2 regions of the Brochothrix thermosphacta DSM 20171 genome follow, and region 1 is predicted to be linked to the other one. Evidence: a T-box and tRNA genes for the amino acid it is inferred to sense, from the RefSeq annotation. Region 1 holds a T-box; the other holds one or more tRNA genes.

Evidence for each region. The T-box of region 1 lies ahead of serS (serine--tRNA ligase). A T-box ahead of a tRNA ligase gene usually reads a tRNA of that ligase, here a tRNA-Ser.
Region 2: it has a tRNA-Ser gene. The T-box ahead of serS (serine--tRNA ligase) is inferred to sense a tRNA for this amino acid. The anticodon was not compared.

Annotation. Positions count from the first base shown of each region.
Region 1 is NZ_CP145608.1:11,810-21,585, forward strand. Features, by position in the region: gene qoxA (cytochrome aa3 quinol oxidase subunit II) at 1-414, shown strand, start outside; gene qoxB (cytochrome aa3 quinol oxidase subunit I) at 470-2,461, shown strand; gene qoxC (cytochrome aa3 quinol oxidase subunit III) at 2,461-3,075, shown strand; gene qoxD (cytochrome aa3 quinol oxidase subunit IV) at 3,096-3,416, shown strand; gene V6S17_RS00070 (hypothetical protein) at 3,485-3,733, shown strand; gene guaB (IMP dehydrogenase) at 3,830-5,305, shown strand; gene V6S17_RS00080 (CocE/NonD family hydrolase) at 5,453-7,090, shown strand; gene V6S17_RS00085 (D-alanyl-D-alanine carboxypeptidase family protein) at 7,221-8,567, shown strand; T-box leader at 8,640-8,870, shown strand; gene serS (serine--tRNA ligase) at 8,933-9,776, shown strand, end outside.
Region 2 is NZ_CP145608.1:734,850-744,625, reverse strand. Features, by position in the region: gene V6S17_RS03815 (CPBP family intramembrane glutamic endopeptidase) at 1-546, shown strand, start outside; gene V6S17_RS03810 (YdiK family protein) at 572-766, shown strand; gene V6S17_RS03805 (zinc-binding alcohol dehydrogenase family protein) at 877-1,914, opposite strand; gene V6S17_RS03800 (DEAD/DEAH box helicase) at 2,038-3,525, opposite strand; gene V6S17_RS03795 (amino acid permease) at 3,722-5,194, opposite strand; gene V6S17_RS03790 (fluoride efflux transporter FluC) at 5,233-5,577, opposite strand; gene V6S17_RS03785 (fluoride efflux transporter FluC) at 5,574-5,960, opposite strand; tRNA gene V6S17_RS03780 (tRNA-Leu) at 6,028-6,112, opposite strand; gene V6S17_RS03775 (NCS2 family permease) at 6,266-7,540, opposite strand; tRNA gene V6S17_RS03770 (tRNA-Gln) at 7,886-7,957, opposite strand; tRNA gene V6S17_RS03765 (tRNA-Asp) at 7,963-8,039, opposite strand; tRNA gene V6S17_RS03760 (tRNA-Asp) at 8,096-8,172, opposite strand; tRNA gene V6S17_RS03755 (tRNA-Glu) at 8,181-8,252, opposite strand; tRNA gene V6S17_RS03750 (tRNA-Ser) at 8,265-8,352, opposite strand; gene V6S17_RS03745 (SprT family protein) at 8,491-8,934, opposite strand; gene V6S17_RS03740 (Tex family protein) at 8,937-9,776, opposite strand, start outside.

The DNA.
Region 1 (9,776 bases):
GGTACTTATAAAGGACGAAATGCTAACTTTAACGGCCGTGGATTTGAAGGTCAAAAGTTTGACGTTGTCGCTCAATCTGATGCTGACTTTAATGCATGGATTAAAAAATCTCAAAAAGCGCCTAAACTAACTCAGGATAAATACGATAAAATGTTAATTCCTGGTCACGAAGAAGTACAAACTTTTAGTGGAACACATTTAGGTTTTGCTAATCATGTAACGGATCCGGAATATGTTTTCTATGCATGGAAGAGATATAACTATATCCCATTGAATCCGCACAACCCGAACCAAAAACAAGAACTTTCAGACAAACCTTTACTACCAGCACGTAGTAAAACAATTACAAATGCTCGATACACAGAAGATGGTAAGATGAAACATGGACCAACAACTGCTAAAACATCGCAATAAAAAGGATGTTTGAGAGCGAGATAATTTTTAACAATTCAGAGGAGGTTCAAAACAAATGGCGGACATTTTATCTGTATTAAGTGAGTACATCATTACTGGTGACCCACTTATACTGGGAGCACAAATTTCCATTGTTTTTGCTAGTATTGCGATAGTAGCAGGCTTAACATACTTCAAAAAATGGAAATGGTTGTTCAGTGAATGGATTTCAACAGTAGATCATAAACGCATCGGTGTAATGTATATGATTTCTGCAATTATCATGTTATTCCGTGGAGGCGTTGATGCATTAATGATTCGTACCCAATTGGCTTTGCCAGGTATGAAATTTTTAGATGCACAGCATTATAACGAGGTATTCTCGACACACGGTGTTATTATGATCATCTTTATGGCAATGCCTTTCTTACTTGGTTTAATGAACCTTGTAATGCCATTACAAATTGGGGCGCGCGATGTCGCTTTCCCAGTATTAAACAACTTAAGTTTCTGGGCGTTCTTCTTAGGCGCAATGCTATTCAATATTTCATTTGTTGTCGGTGGTTCACCAGATGCTGGTTGGACAAACTATGCGACACTTGCCACAACACCATTTAATGCAGGGTATGGTATCAACTTCTACTTACTCGGTATACAGTTATCTGGTGTGGGTACGTTAATGACAGGTATTAACTTTATTGTTACTATAATGCGTATGCGTACAAAAGGTATGACATTATTAAACATGCCAATGTTTACTTGGACAACTTTAATTACAAGTTTAATCATTATTCTAGCTTTCCCAGTATTAACAATTGCTTTAGCGTTACTTACATTTGACCGTTTATTCGGTTCAGCATTCTTCACACTTGCACAGGGTGGTATGCCAATGATGTGGGCTAACTTATTCTGGGTATGGGGTCACCCTGAGGTGTATATCGTTGCGATTCCTGCATTTGGTATCTTCTCAGAAATTATTGCAACCTTCTCTAAAAAGCGTTTGTTTGGTTACAACGCAATGGTTGGTTCAATCTTAGCGATTTCATTTTTAAGTTTCTTAGTATGGGTTCACCATTTCTTTACTATGGGTAATGGCGCGGCAGTTAACTCATTCTTCTCAATTACAACAATGTTGATATCCATCCCAACAGGGGTTAAGATATTCAACTGGCTCTTTACGATGTACAAAGGTCGGATTTCGTTTACAACACCAATGATATGGGCAATTGCCTTTATCCCTAACTTTGTTATTGGTGGGGTAACAGGGGTTATGCTTGCAATGGCAGCTGCGGATTATCAATATCATAATACGTACTTCCTTGTTTCGCATTTCCATTATGTTCTAATAGCAGCGACAGTATTTGCTTGTTTTGCTGGTTTCATTTATTGGTACCCATTAATGTTTGGGCATAAATTAAATGAACGTATTGGACGTTGGTTCTTCTGGTTCTTCATGATTGGGTTTAATGTCTGCTTCTTCCCTCAATACTTCTTGGGATTAAACGGTATGCCTCGTCGTATTTACACATACAGTGCAGCTGATGGCTGGACAACATTGAACTTTGTTTCTTCTATAGGAGCATTATTAATGGCGATTGGTTTCCTTATCTTGGCTTACAACATCTACTACAGCTTCCGTTATTCAAAACGTGAAGTTAGCGGAGATGCTTGGGGACAAGGACGTACGCTTGAATGGGCAACAACGTCAGCGATGCCACCATTCTACAACTTTGCGGTTGAACCTGAATGGAATGATCATGATGATTTCTATACACAAAAAGAGAAAAATAAAGTGCGTCAATACACTGAAAAAGACTATAAACCAATTCATATGCCAAGTAATACATATTTTGGTATCGCAATTTCATTCTGTATGTTTATCGGTGCAGCTGGACTTGTATTCTACTGGTATTGGTTAGGAATTGTTGGTTTAATCGGTATCTTCGCTTGTATGATTTACCGTTCATTCACATCGGATGATGGTTATTACGTATCAGTTGAAGAAATTGCTGCAATTGAAAATAAAATCAAAGCAGATCAAGCAGCAGATAAGGGGGGTGAAGCATAATGTCAGCACATCAAACTGATGTCAATAAACCTTTGGAGTACCAAGATCATCAAGGTCGTTTAAATATCATTGGCTTTTGGATTTTCTTAGGTGCTGAGGTAGCGCTTTTCTCTACGCTATTTGCTACTTATTTCGTAATGAAAGCTGGTGGTTCTGATGCCGGCTTCCATCCAGCGGATATGTTTGAACTGCCCCTAGTATTAATTATGACTTTCTTGCTTCTTGCAAGTAGTTTCACATGTGGTCTTGCATTGCATGCCATGCGTGATCAAAAATGGGGTCAATTTATGACCTACCAAATCATTACGCTAGTATTAGGTATTGGCTTTGTTGGTTTTGAAATTTATGAGTTTGCACACTATGTTGGCGAAGGCGTAACATTAAGTGTTGGATCATATTGGTCATCGTTCTTTGTCTTACTAGGAACTCACGGTGCCCACGTTTCTTTAGGTATTTTCTGGATTATCGGGTTATTAATCCAATTTAAAATGCGTGGTGGAATGACACCTAAACTTGCTTCTAAATTCTTTGTTTCAAGTCTTTATTGGCACTTCTTAGATGTTATCTGGATCTTTATTTATACAGGTGTTTACTTATTCGGACTTATGCAATAGAAAAGGAGGTAAGGAATATTATGGCAGAAAAAACTTCAGCAAAATCACATAGTGGGTTTCCCTGGAAACACGTTATTGGGTTTGTTTTATCAATCGTTTTAACTTTGTTAGCCGCTGTTGCCGCTTATTCTGGTTTAAGCGTTAATATTATCCTTGTGTTTATCTTCATCATGGCATTTGTACAAGCAGGTATCCAACTGTTCATGTTCATGCATGTGAATGAAGAAGATGCGGATCACACGCAATTGGGGAACTTCCTCTTTGCGGCAGTTATCGCTGTTATTATTGTAATTGGCTCATACTGGGTTATGGAAATGGCTCACGCGAACCACCTTATGTAAGTATTACTCGCTGACTCTCTGCAATAGAGAGTCAGCATTTTTTTATCAAAAGATGGGAGGTTAACTATATGCCCTTTAAGCGAACACTCTTGATAATTTTAGAGTTGGTCATTGTCTTTTTCGTAGGTTGGTTTTTAAGACATTCAGTCTCAGTTGTGGCAGGAACAGCTTTGGTAATTATCGGAACACTCTGTGTTATGTGTTTATGGTACCTATATCCAAGAGTAACTGGCAAAACAAAGCCAAAGTGGCAAAAGATCGTGATGGTTATAGCTGACGTGAGTTTAGTGGCAATCAACGGCTTATTGTTGAAATAATCTGACTATTTAAATACTAGTCTCAGGTTGTTGACAAGTGCTTGTTTTACTGTTAATCTCGTAATTAATATTAAAAATAAAGGGGATGGATGCGCGGTGTGGGAAAATAAATTTGTTAAGGAAGGTCTAACATTCGACGATGTTTTGTTAGTTCCGGCTAAATCGAACGTATTACCAAATGATGTTGATTTAAGTGTTGCTTTAACACCGACTCTTAAATTGAACATTCCAATTATCAGTTCAGCAATGGATACTGTAACAGAAGCTAAAATGGCGATTGCAATGGCACGTCAAGGCGGGTTAGGTGTTATTCATAAGAACATGTTGATTGAACAACAAGCCGAAGAAGTTGAAAAAGTTAAACGTTCTGAAAGTGGCGTTATCATTGACCCATTTTATTTAACTCCAGACAATCAAGTTTTTGATGCAGAACACTTGATGAGTAAATACCGCATTTCAGGCGTGCCGATTGTTAACAATCGTGAAGATCGTATTCTTGTTGGTATTATCACAAACCGTGATATGCGTTTCATCCAAGATTATTCAATCTTAATCAATGATGTTATGACTAAAGAAAATCTTGTAACAGCAAAAGTAGGAACAACACTACAAGAAGCTGAACAAATTCTTCAAAAACACCGTATTGAAAAATTACCACTTGTTGATAATAAAGGTGTTTTGAAAGGTTTAATTACAATTAAAGATATTGAAAAAGTTATCGAATTTCCAAATGCAGCCAAAGATACGCTGGGTCGTTTACTTGTTGCCGCAGCTGTTGGTGTTTCTAATGATACTTTCCAACGTGCCACACAGCTTGTAAAAGCAGGTGTTGATGCTTTAATCATCGATACAGCACATGGTCATTCTGTTGGCGTAATGAAAAAATTCGAGGAAATGCGCGCTGCATTCCCTGACACAAACATTATTGCTGGTAACGTAGCGACAGCAGCTGCTGCTCGTGACTTATTTGACCTTGGTGTTGATGTTGTCAAAGTTGGTATTGGTCCTGGTTCTATTTGTACAACACGTGTTGTTGCAGGTGTGGGTGTTCCTCAAATTACAGCGATTAATGATTGTGCTTCTGTTGCCCGTGAGTATGGTAAAACAATTATCGCTGATGGTGGTATTAAATATTCAGGCGATATCGTAAAAGCAATCGCAGCTGGTGGGAATGCAGTAATGTTAGGTAGTATGCTTGCAGGTACTGATGAATCACCAGGTGATACAGAAATATATCAAGGTCGCCGTTTTAAAACATACCGTGGTATGGGTTCATTAGCAGCAATGGAAAATGGTTCGAAAGATCGTTACTTCCAATCTAATACAGATGCTAAAAAATTAGTACCTGAAGGTATTGAAGGTCGTATGGCTTACAAAGGTTCATTATCTGATGTTATCTTCCAATTAATCGGTGGTTTACGTTCAGGTATGGGTTATACGGGTTCTGATAGTATCTATGATTTAATTGAAAATGCTCAATTTATCAAAATGACGGGTGCTGGCTTACGTGAGTCTCATCCGCATGATATTCAAATTACAAAAGAGGCTCCAAACTATAGTATCCAAAGCTAGTTAAAACTAAAACAACTGTTTGAACAGTGTGAACTTAAAATTCCGTAAGGTATCTAAGTGACACCGTCAACAGTTGTTTTTTTGAATTAGAGGATAAAAAACTATCATTAAAAATGACTGTTTTAAAACGATTAAGGGGGACAAATAATGAAATTGATAATTGAGACGGATGTAATGGCAACGATGCGTGATGGTGTAAAATTGGCAGCCGATATTTATCGACCTGATGATAATAAACGTTACCCGGTTTTATTGAGTCGCCTACCTTATAATAAGACCTATTCATTTGATTTTATGAGACCACACGTCTTAGCGAGCCAAGGTTATATCGTTATTTTACAAGATGTACGTGGTCGATACGCATCTGAAGGTGTGTTTGAAGGCCCTTATATCGCGGAACAAACTGATGGTTACGATACTGTTGAATGGGCAGCAACATTGCCTTATAGTGACGGTAAAGTAGGCATGCTAGGCTTATCTTACTTTGGGTACACACAGATGTTAGCTGCGATGACGCAACCGCCACATTTAACTGCAATTGCTCCCACGATGAGTCAAAATAGCTTTACGGAGGTCAGTCAAGACCATAATGGTGCAACTGAACTATCAATGTGGCAAACATGGAGTTTAGAAAGTATCGCAGCCAACCTATTGGAAAGAACCTATACAGATCCTAAAGAATTGGCAACAAAAAGATTAATCTTACAAAATAACATTACGAATATTCCCTACACTTACGATAGTTATCCTTACGAACAGTGGCAACCTATTACCAGTCTATTTCCTGATTTTTACTTGTTTGATATGTACCGCAAGCCATTAACAGATCCATTTTGGGATAAAATTACTGTTAAAAATCAGTATGAGAAGGTCAAAACGCCTGGTTTACACATCGCTGGTTGGTATGACTGCTTTTTAAAAGGGACGCTTGAAAACTTTAAAAATGGTCAGCAAAAAGGGTTGGGAGATCAGTTAATTATTGGCCCTTGGGTGCATGGTGATTTTAGTGCACGTAGTGGTGAACTTTATTATGGAGAGCAAGCACGAGCAGAACTCTATCGTTGGCACCTTGAATGGTTTAATCACCAATTAAAAGGTCTACCGTTGATGGATTCAACACCCGTACGCTATTTTACAATGGGAACAAATGAATGGCATTCTGCAACGACCTGGCCTCCAGCGAACACTAAAGAAAAACGCTATTATTTAAATCGTCGTGAGCTCGTGTTAGAGCGTTCTGCATCAGAAAGTTCACTAAGTTATGAACACGACCCTAAAAGCCCTGTCAGGACACGTGGGGGTGTAACATTCATGCATGGGTTGGAAGTTGAGGGTCCGAAAGAGCAATTGCCAATTACTTCATTAAAAGATACGTTATCTTTTGAAACAGAAGCTTTAAAAGAGCCTTTGAATGTGACGGGGAATGTGCGTGTTTTATTGGAAGTAAGTACAGATGCTACCTCTGTTGATTTTACAGCTAAATTGAGTGACGTATATCCTGATGGTACAGCTTATAATTTAACAGATGATATTGTGAGAATAAAACACGTTAATAAAAATGAAAGATTCACCGTTGAAATTGAATTGTGGGGAACGAGTAATGTCTTTTTAGAAGGTCATCGTTTAAGGTTGGATATAGCTTCTAGTAACTTCCCACGCTTCGATGTTAATCCAGGAACGGGCGGTTCATTTTTCGATTCAACAGAAACAGTGGTAAGCAAACAAACAGTTTATGTGGGTGGCAACAACATTTCCCAGGTAATTTTACCGATTGTTACTTTTTGATAACAGGCTGTAATAGTCGTCATATCACTACTATTAAGGGTTGGAATGTGATAAAATAGCCTAGTAATTGCACAACTTAAGTGTGCGAATAAAATAGGAAAATATAAGATACTGGAGGCCCTTGATTACGATGTACTTTAAAAAAATCATTACGTTTATGTTAGTTACAGTAGTTGCAACAACATCATTCATTTTGCCTGCGCAAGCAGCGTCAAAAACAAAAGCACCACTTGATATTCAGGCAAATGCGGCCTTTATGATTGAAGCCTCAACTGGAAAAGTGTTATACAATAAAAATGGCGATAAACAATTAGGAATTGCTTCAATGACTAAGATGGTTACCGAATATTTATTGATGGAAGCTATTAAAGAAGGGAAAATTAAATGGGATGATCAATTACCAATTTCAAAATCAGCCTATAATGTTTCTCAGGATAATACACTTTCTAATGTACCTTTACGACAAGATAAAACCTATTCAGTTCGTGAATTAACAGAAGCAATGTCTATCTATTCAGCAAATGGTGCAACGATTGCAATTGCTGAAAAATTAGCCAATGGTGATGAAAATAAATACATTAATATGATGGATAAGTTAGCTAAAAAACTTGAATTGGGTCCTCATAATTTTGTGAACTCAACAGGTTTAAGTTACGAAGATATTCGTGGGAAAACAACTCAAAAAGATAAAGGTGAAAATGAATTAACAGCTCGTGGTGTTGCAAAATTATCACGTGCATTAATCCTTGATTATCCTGAAATTTTAGATTTTGCTAAAGTAGAAGAAAAAAGTTTCCAAGCGGGGACTTCTGATGAAATTAAAATGGAAAACTGGAACTGGATGTTACCAGGTCTGATAAATTCTGATAAGAACTTACCTGTGGATGGTTTGAAAACGGGGACCACTGATCATGCAGGCATGACGTTCGCCGGAACTGCTGAGAAGAATGGTATGCGTTTAATTACAGTTATTATGAATGCAAAAGATAAGAAAAATCCTAAAGACGAACATAGTGGTATTCGTTTTGTTGAAACGGCTAAAATGATGAACTATGGCTTTAACAATTATGATTTGATTAGTAAAGGGCTTGGTAACCAATTTAAAGTTAACGTTTATAAAGGCGATAAGTTGACTGAAACATTGACTACTCAAAAAGAACCGAAATTTGTTGTTCCTAAAAACGCTAAAGTTGAGACAGCTGCCAAAATGACTTTAAAAGAAGATAAAACAAATAGCAACGGTGAGCTTGTTGCGCCAGTTGCAAAAGGTACTGTTGTAGGCAAAGCAGTTGTTGCAGCGAATGATCCGTTTAACTATGGTTACCTCGATAATTCTGAGGGTGTAACAATTGATGTCATCACAGATCATGATATTGAAAAAGCCGGTTTTTTCCTTCGTAGCTGGCGAGTGACTAAAGACGGATTAAATGTTGCTAAAAACTACGTTGTTGATGGAGCTAAAGGTTGGTTTAAGTAGGTCTTTGTTATCAAGTTACTAATGAACCTTTCTATTTTTATGAAAGTATTGTAGAATGGTTGTAAGTTAATAGATAAAACGATGATAAGAAATAGTAATAGAGGTTGTTGTTGCAAAGAGAGTCAGTGGTTGGTGTGAACTGATGAATAACCCTTTATGAATCCATCTTTGAGTGAACAGTGGAATGAGCGTGCTCTATTAAATTGTTCCGGTGATAAGCCGTTAAACAAATTAAGTGGGAAAACAAAGCAATTGTTTTGTTTTCCAATTAGGGTGGCACCGCGATAGATACTCGTCCCTTCTTGTTATGACAAGAGGTAGGACGAGTTTTTTTATACACAAATTTATTTAGGAGGTTTTACAAAATGTTAGATATCAAGGTTTTAAGAACGGATTTTGAAGGTGTAAAAGCCAAATTGGCACATCGTGGTGAAAATTTAGGTGACCTCGAAAAATTTCCAGAGTATGATACTTTGCGTCGTGAGTTAATCATTAAAGCAGAGGAGTTGAAGAGTGAACGAAACCGTGTATCGGGTGAAATTGCTAAGAAAAAGCGTGCGAAAGAAAATGCTGACGCTGAAATCGCTGCAATGCAAACAACAGGTGAAGCGATTAAAGCTTTGGATGAACAATTGGTGGAAGTTAATACTAAATTAAACCAATTAATGTTATCTATTCCGAATATTCCACATGAGTCTACACCGATTGGTGAAACAGAAGATGACAATATTGTTATCCGTACAGGTGGTACACCACGCGAGTTTAACTTCGAACCAAAACCACATTGGGATTTAGGAACAGATTTAGATATTCTTGATTTTGAGCGTGCGGGTAAAGTAACAGGTAGCCGTTTTGTATTCTATAAAAAAGCGGGTGCACAATTAGAGCGTGCGTTAATTAACTTCTTTATGGACATTCATGCAAGTGAGCATGGGTATGAAGAGATGTTACCGCCGTACATGGTAAACCGTACAAGTATGACGGGAACAGGTCAACTTCCTAAGTTTGAAGAAGATGCGTTCTTAATTGAGGATAACGACACTTTCTTAGTGCCGACAGCTGAAGTTCCTGTGACAAACTATCACCGTGATGAGATTCTTAAAGCGGATGAACTACCCATCAAATATGTAGCTTACAGTGCGTCATTCCGTTCAGAGGCAGGTTCTGCAGGTCGTGATACGCGAGGTCTTATCCGTCAACATCAATTCA
Region 2 (9,776 bases), 720 kb from region 1:
ATCTCTAACTGGTCTATTGGTATTTTTATCATCGGTGCCTTCATTGTATTACTCTTGTTACGAAATGCACCTTCAACAACTTATATTGATCGCCAACCTAAAATGGCTTGGACTAAAAGTATTTGGTTTATTATCGGTGGTGTCTTTGTCGCTTTCATAACACAGGCAATCACATCCACGATTACAGCTATCATCAATGGAGGGCTCGAACAATCGGAAAACACAGCTAACTTAATGGGCGTGCTATTTGAAAATCCCTTGTTCATCGTTTTAATTGTTTTTGTTGCCCCATTTTTGGAAGAAATTATTTTCCGAAAAGTTATTTTTGGTGCACTGACTAACAAAATGCCTGTCGCTTCAGCTGCGCTTGTCAGCGCCGTGATTTTTGCAGTCATACACTTCGACTTTTCTTATTTACTTGTGTACACTGGAATGGGACTCGTATTTGCTTATTTCTACTATAAAACCAAACGTATCTATGTTTCATATGCTATTCATATGTTGATGAATGCGGTTGTTGCGCTAGCAGGATCTTTACAAAACTAACAAATTAATAGAATGGAGTTTTATTATGCAGTCTGTCCGTGGACAAATTATCTTTAACCTCTTGTTTGGTGTTATTTTTACATATTTAGCCATTCGCCCTGTTTCCGAGAATGGATGGACAATTTATCCCATCCTATTGATCTCATTTGCGGCTATCGATTTTATTCGAGTTGTTAACTTAGTGATGTTAACTCGCAAAAATAAAGATGATCAAAAATAAAAATAAAAACCAGCTTGATTTGCTACTAGCAAAATCAACTGGTTTTTTCTTTTACTTAATTTTTATTTAATAACAGTGCATTGATTTTTCTCAAGACACTACTAACTTTTTCAGTTCTCGCCTACAAAACCGCCTGTTAAGACTAATTTTCCGACCATTTGACTTTTTTCTAACAAAGCATGCGCTTCCTTCAAAGATTTAGCATTGATACCATTTGTCATTTCCTGTGTTAAGGTTGACGTCAATTCACCACTATCTAAACGCTCAGCAATAAAGGCTAATATCTCTCCTTGTGTTTCCATTTTGTAACTGTAGTTCGCTTTAGCAAACATAAATTCCCAATCAAAACTAGCTGATTTATTTTTCAATACATTCATATTCAATGTATCTGTCGCTTCAACGATTGATGCAATATGTCCAAATGGTGCAATGAGTGCTGCAGCTTCATCAAAATAACGCTCGGTTGAATGTAAAATAATAATCGCTTCTAATGATTCATGTCCAAGTTTTTGTAGCTGTTCTGTCATGTTATCATGGTAATCAATCACTGCATCAGCACCATTTTTTTTCACCCAATCATTGTTTTTGGGGCTGCAGGTCGCAATTACTTCTATCCCTGCCCATTTTGCTAATTGTATTGCGATTGATCCTACGCCACCTGCACCGTTAATTACCAATAACGTTTGACCACTATTCGCATTAGCTTCTGCTACAAAACCGATTTTTTCAAACAGCAACTCATAGGCTGTCAAAGCGGTCAATGGCATAGCTGCTGCTTCGGCTGTAGAGATATTATGTGGTGCTTTGCTTGCTAAGCGCTGATCCACTAGTTGATACGCGGCATTACTGCCTTGACGTTGTGCTGAACCTGCATAATAAATACGATCGCCAACAGCAAATTTTGTTACGTCCTCTCCAACTGACACAACTTCTCCGACTGCATCAAAACCTAATATGCGAGCTTCAGTTAAAGCAGCAGTATTTTGACGTAATTTTGTATCTACTGGATTGACAGAAACAGCAATTACTTCAGTTAAAACATCTTGACCACTTGCTACTGGAATCGTCAGTTCAAGATCAACTAAGCTCGTGCTTTCAGTAATCGGTAAACCTTGAAATAAACCTACGGCTTTCATTTTTTTTAACATGTACATTCCGCCTTTCTGAATAGCTATTCCCCTAAAGTATAAATGTTTTTCACTGATATACCAACTTAAACACAATAAAAACAGTCAGCTGACTGTTTCATCTATCTTCTCGTAAATACCTTATTACTCTGGATTGATACTATTTTTTAAATCACTTTCGTATGTTGTTTCATTTGCTTTGTTGACGCGTCGAACGCGACCTTTAATTGGGAAATCCTGTAACTTTTCAAGTACCATTTCACCTTTACTATTTAAAATCTCTACGAATGTAGATACATCTAAAATACTAATAACGCCGATATCTTCACCTGTCATGCCCTCTATCCCACACAAAGCACCAACTACATCACCCGCACGCATCTTCGTTTTCTTACCTGCATTAATATGTAATTTCATGATTTCATCTTTAAAATCATGGCCTTTTTCTTTTTTAATTTGCATTTTTGTTTCCTGTTTTTGTTCAAAAGCCGGCAACGATGCTTCAACTTGTTCCGTTGTAGGATGTGCTACCTTTTCAATCGTGCCTTCCATCGTTTCCATAATTGGCTCAAGGTAACGATAATCAGAAGAAGTTACAAACGATACAGCTTGCCCATGATTTTCAAATCGTGCAGTTCGACCAATTCGATGCACATAACTTTCAACGTTTTCTGGTAAATCAAAGTTTAACACGAGTGCAATATCAGCAATATCCAACCCACGTGATGCAACATCAGTTGCCACCAAGTAACGGAAATAACCATGTTTAAAATCGTTAATTACCGCTGTTCGATGACGTTGTTCCATCCCACCATGTAAAGTCGCGACTTCAACACCTAACTCAAATAGTGCATCTGCAATTTCTTCAACAGCCGCCTTTGTATTACAAAAGATAATACTACTTTCAGGATTCTCTACAACAATAACATCTTCTAATAATGCCACTTTATTATCATAATCAACTTCATAATAATGTTGTTGAATACGATCAATAATTTTATTTTCAGCTTTAACTTCAATAAATTGTGGTGCTTTCAAATAACTTTGTGATAACTTTTTGATTGCTGGCGGCATGGTTGCAGAAAATAATGCCATCGTGCGTTTATTTGGAATTGCTTTAATAATATTTTCTATTTGTTCAATGAATCCCATCGCCATCATTTCATCTGATTCATCGATTACAACGTTGGTAATCTTACTTAAGTCTATAGTACCTCTTGTTAAATGATCAATTAAACGCCCTGGTGTTGCAACCACTACGTGTGTTCTTTGTTTAAGATTTTTTTCTTGTTTTTCAAATGAACTACGTCCAAAAACTGCCTCCACTTTGATTCGTTTGTAACGACCAATATTAAAAATATCTTCTTGTATTTGTAAGGCAAGTTCACGCGTTGGTGTTAAAACCAATACCTGTGGCTTACGCTCTTCCCACTCAATTATTTCACACATAGGAATAGCAAACGCGGCTGTTTTACCACTACCTGTTTGTGACTTAACAATCAAATCCTTACCTTGCAATAGTTGCGGAATAACTTTCTCTTGAACGCTTGTTGGTTCTGTATATCCTAAAATGTTAATAGCTCTCACTATTTCTTCGCTTAAGTTAAATTTTTCAAATGAATTAGTACTCATAATTTCCTCCTGATACAGCAATCACGCTGTTAATTCTTCTCTTATTTATTGTAGCATAAAAACAACCTGCTTTTTCCTCACTATTTTAAACAGTTTATTTTATGCATCTTATTTCCTAGGAAATACATTTTGTTTCCCCATAAAAAAAAACAGACAAACGACCTAACATTTGTCTGCATTCTCTCGTTATTAAAAATTATTTTTCATCTGTAACAACCACAGTTTTTTCTAAGTCCACTTTTTCTAATGGAATAAGTTTTGTTTTGTGCTTGATTTTGTAGAAGAAATAGCAGAAAAGGAATAACGGTATACTCATATAAGTGACTAGTATCGCCTGAATATCCCATTTAGCAAAAGAAGCTAAATCTTGCCCTACAATAACTAAAATACATAAAACCAATGCTAATATGGGGCCTAATGGGAACCATTTAGCTTTGTATTTTAACTCATCTAATGAATGTCCTTGTAATTTATAAGCTCGTCGGAACCTGTAATGAGATACAGCGATACCAATCCACGCAATAAAACCAGTTAATCCACTTGCTGCTACTAAATATAAGTAAACTTGTGGTCCTAAAATGGATGTTAAAAGAGCTAAACCAGCAACAATACCTGTGAAAATAAGAGCATTCATTGGAATACCTCTTTTATTAACACGTCCCATACGACGAGGCGCTTGACCTGATTGCCCCATCGCCATCAACATACGTGTACTAGCGTACATACCTGAGTTACCTGCCGATAAAACTGACGTTAAAATAATCGCATTCATCACACCAGCTGCCATCGCTAATCCCGCATTTTTAAATATCAATGTAAAAGGACTCATTGCGACATTTGTTTCACTTCCGCCTAATAAATCAGGGCTTGTATAAGGAATAATCGCTGCAATAATTGCAATAGCTAAGATATAGAATAATAATATTCGCCAAAAAATCGTTTTGATAGCTTTAGGAATACTTTTTTCTGGTGTTTTTGATTCACCAGCTGTTATACCAATCAGTTCTGTTCCTTGGAACGAAAAACCTGCAATAACAAACATTGCTAGAATTGCTGGAACACCACCAACAAAAGGCGCTTCTTTATAAGTGAAATTAGATAAACCATAATAGTGCCCACCTAATATTCCAAAGATAGTTAAAATACCGATGATAATAAAAGCAATCACTGTTATGACTTTAATGATTGAAAACCAATATTCAGCTTCACCAAACGCTTTAACTGTTAATGCATTCAATGCAAAAATAATCAACAGAAAGAAAACGCTGAAGATCCAGCCAGGGATTTGCGGTACCCAAAAACGCATAATCAAAGCCGCTGTACTAACATCAACAGCCAATGTAATTGCCCAGTTAAACCAATAGTTCCAGCCCATTGCAAATCCAAAGGCTGGATCAACAAAACGGGTTGCATACGTGCTAAAAGAGCCTGATACTGGTAAATAAGTTGCCATTTCACCTAAGCTAGTCATCAGGAAAAAAACCATTAACCCAATACCAACATAAGCGACGAGTGCACCACCAGGACCTGCCGTTGAAATTGCTGAGCCACTCGCAACAAACAAACCTGTACCAATACTACCTCCGATGGCAATCATCGATAAATGACGCGTTTTCAGTTGGCGTTTTACACCCTGTGTCTTTACCGTATGATGTTCATCTAATGCCATAATTTTTCCACCTTTCGTTTACTTTTAATCCTTTTGAATTATAGAACATGTACAATGGTAGCTAAAAGAACGCCAACAACATAGGACATGCTAATATAGTAAATAAATGTATAAAGCTCTTTTTGCTTCAATAGTTTAAAACTTTCTAAACTAAATGTTGAAAAAGTAGTTAAACCACCAAAAAAACCAATAACAACTAACAATAATTGTGTTTCATCTGGTTTTTGCAAAAGGTATGCCGCCATCGCATAAGACCCTACCATATTAACGATAAAGGTTGCTAATGGAAAGATTCCTTTATATACAAAAGAGATTATTTGTGTCACGAGATATCGACATAAGGCACCTAAACCAGCGCCTAGACCAACAAGAAGAAAACTCATCCTTTTGTCCTCCTCTTATTTAGAAGTTTATGTACAAGATAATAAGCAAGTTGAATCATCAAAAAACTACCGATTAAACTTACTGAGAAATAACTTAGCGCGAGTACGATCTCTCCTGCTTTAAATAACCGTACAAAATCAATGCTGAATGCTGAAAAAGTTGTAAACGCACCGATAAATCCAGTGCCGATGGCCATAATGATCATTTTAGGTATTTTAGTTGCGATACTCATATATTCATTCACAATAACCAAAACAAAACAACCGAGTAGATTCACAATTAACGTCCCGTAAGGAAAACCATCGCTTTGAAATAACAAACCAATGCCATAACGTGACATTCCTCCAAGTGAACCAAATAAAAACATAAGCAAATAGCTCATTGTTCTCCTCCTTATACTCTTAAAAAATAAAAAAGATAGCCAGATATAATCTGGCTATCTTTAACTATGCGGCCAAGAGGACTTGAACCTCCACGCCCTAAACGGGCACCAGATCCTTAGTCTGACGCGTCTGCCAATTCCGCCATGGCCGCTTACACTTGCATTACTTATATTACCGTAATTAACTTTCGCTGTCAACAGCTTTTATGTATTTCTTCTTTTTTTATTCGATTTAACGTATATTATTTGCTTATTTATTCAAAAAAAAACAGTTACCTTTAAGCATAGTAACTGTTTAATACTAATTAAATCCAAATTTTCACAATTAAATATGCAAAAAACAAAGCGGAGATTACCCAAGTCATTTTGGATATTTGTTTAATTTTCCCTACAAATACTTTTACAAGTGGATACGCTACAAAACCAAAAGCTAATCCATCTGAAATACTCATAGAAAAAGCCATCATTACAATCATTAAGAACGCTGGGAACCATTCGCTCAAATCAACCAAATTGATAAAACGAATATTCTGCATCATTAAACAACCTGTGATGATAATGACTGGTGCTAAGGCAGAGCTTGGAATAAACGATAGTAATGGAATCATAAAAATAGCCGCTACAAAACAAATACCAACCGTTATGGCAGTGATTCCTGTACGTCCACCTTCTTGAATTCCCGTTGAACTTTCTGCAGCTGGAATAGTCGGACTTGTACCTAATAAACTTGAAAAGAGCATCACAATACCGTTAACACGAAAAGCCTTTTTAAAACGATGATTATCGATGCCAGGTAATATGCCATTAAATAATCCCATAGATTCAAAAATTAAAATCATCGCTAAAGAAAAAGTCCCTAATATAAAGCCACCTGATAAAAAGCCGCTAAAATCTAATTTCCCAACAATTTGAGGATAATCAGTAATTGCTTGTAACGAAAATAGACTCTTTTCTCGTGGAATAATATTGAATACATTCGTAATTACTGTTGTGATTAGTATTCCTATAAAGAAACTCCCTTGAATTCCTTTAAAAAAGAGAAATAATGTTAAAACCAAGGTAAACAAGGTCATTAATAATAACGGTGATGAAAAATCATTTAATTGCATAAAGGTATGATCACCTTTTACAATGACACTACCTTTCTCTAATCCGATTATAACTAAGAACAAACCAATTCCTGTTGTAATCGCATGTTTTAAACTTTCTGGCACTGCATCTGCTAATAAATTTGTTAATGGTGTATATGCAACAATTAAATAAATAACACTTGCAGAGAAACTTACAGCCAATGCCTCTTGCCAGCTCAGTTTCAATGAATAAACAAGCGTATATGTAAAAAACGAATTGACTCCCATCCCTGTCGTAATGACAATGGGTACTTTAGCAAATAAACCGATTGCAACACAACCGATAATCGAAATAATGATAGTACCAAATACACTGAGTTCTGGAGGAATTCCTGCTTCTGCTAAAATCATTGAGTTCACAATAATTACATAAGATATCGCAAAAAATGCTGTTAAACCAGCGAGTACTTCTTTTTTGTAATCGACCTTAATTGGATACTTTGAAAACATATGACACGCTCCTTGTATTTAAATTACAGCTGTTCAAATGCATCGCATCGTTGCTTACTATTTTAAGACAAAGCAAATAATAAACGTGTTATTATTCATGCGACCCATGAGTTATCTATAATTTAAGTTGTTCTATTATTTTTTGTTATTAGCTTAACATAGTTATGTAAGCGTAAAGCAATGCACTATTTATTTTAACACGTTTAGTACACAAATAGTTTTTATTAATTATATAAATAATTAAGCTATACTAATGCATGATTTCCAGACGATTCTTCATATCTTTAGAATACTTTTAAATTCACGCAAATAAAAAAGTCTCTATTATAAATAGAGACTTAAGAACTGGGGTGGCAGGGATCGAACCTACGCATGATGGAATCAAAATCCATTGCCTTACCGCTTGGCTACACCCCATAAACTGGCGGTCTGGACGGGACTCGAACCCGCGACCTCCTGCGTGACAGGCAGGCATTCTAACCAGCTGAACTACCAGACCGTTTAATAAGTTGTAAACTACTTTGTTACTTGTCACAAAACTACGTTTAAAAAAACTGGCGGTCTGGACGGGACTCGAACCCGCGACCTCCTGCGTGACAGGCAGGCATTCTAACCAGCTGAACTACCAGACCAATAAAAGTGACCCGTACGGGATTCGAACCCGTGATACCGCCGTGAAAGGGCGGTGTCTTAACCGCTTGACCAACGGGCCTAAATATAAATACGGAGAAAGAGGGATTTGAACCCTCGCGCCGCTTTCGCGACCTACACCCTTAGCAGGGGCGCCTCTTCAGCCACTTGAGTATTTCCCCTAAAAGAAGTTATCTCTTGACTACTCTTAGTATTATATAGGCTTTCTCCGACATCGTCAATAGTTTTTAAGAAACTATATTAATTTGTCTGAAAAAAGTTTCTCTAAACTAAAAAAGTGTCGTAGAAAACTTCAGTTGTTATTTGTCAGTTATTTTTTTCAATCTACCTTTACACTTACCACAAACATATTTTACAACATTAAGCTGTTTCTTACGATGATAAATAAAATGGCATGTTTGACATTCGTATTGATGATCATTCGCTGTTTCAATTCGTTTACAGAAACGGGTTCCTCCAACAGCTCTTAACATTGTTTTGAAATCAACATCACGGTGCTGGTATCCTTTTCCTTGAAGATGTAAATGATAATGACATAGCTCATGCTTCATTATTTTTTCAAAATATTCCTCACCATAGGCATCTAAATATTTATGGTTCATTTCAATAGCATGTGTCGCTAATAGATACCGACCGCCCGTTGTCTGCAGTCGTTTATTAAAACGCGCTTGGTGAACAAAAGGATGTCCGAAAAAAACTTCAGACACCCTTTCCATCCATTGTTGTAACTGTTCATCCGTCATTGTTATGCTTTAACACGCGGTTGAATCATCGATAAAGCAACACGTTGTTTGTTTGTATCAACGCTTACAACCCAAACGGTTACTATATCACCCACTGAGACTACTTTCATTGGGTCTTTTACAAATTTATCGCTGAGTTTAGAAACATGAACTAAACCGTCTTGTTTCACACCAATATCGATAAATGCACCAAAATCAACAACGTTCCTAACAGTGCCTTGTAATTCCATACCTTCTTTTAAATCAGTCATCGATAATACATCTTGGTGTAATAACGGCGCTTCCATATCGTCGCGTAAATCTCGACTCGGTGCTTTCATTGAAGCAATAACATCGGTTAATGTTGCAACACCAACACCTGTGCTTTCACTCAATGACTCAATATTAATATTCGCAATCCCTTTAACCAATTCTTCCGTACCTAAATCACTTGGTTTTAATTGTAATTGGGTTAAAATTTGTTTTGCAACATCGTATGATTCTGGGTGAATAGCAGTTTCATCCAACTTGTTCTTAGCGTCAGGAATACGTAAAAAACCAATACTTTGCTCATAAGATTTTGCGCCTAAACGTGGGACCTTTTTCAATTGTGCTCGACTTAAGAACGGGCCGTTTTCTTCACGATAACGACGGATATTTTGTGCGGTTGTTTTGTTAAGACCAGAGACGTATTGTAATAGTGCACTTGATGCCGTGTTGACATTAACACCTACTTGGTTAACTGCCGTTTCAACTACAAATGTTAGGGTATCTGATAATTCTTTTTGGGAAACATCATGTTGATATTGTCCAACTCCAACAGATTTAGGATCAATCTTAACCAATTCGGCTAATGGATCTTG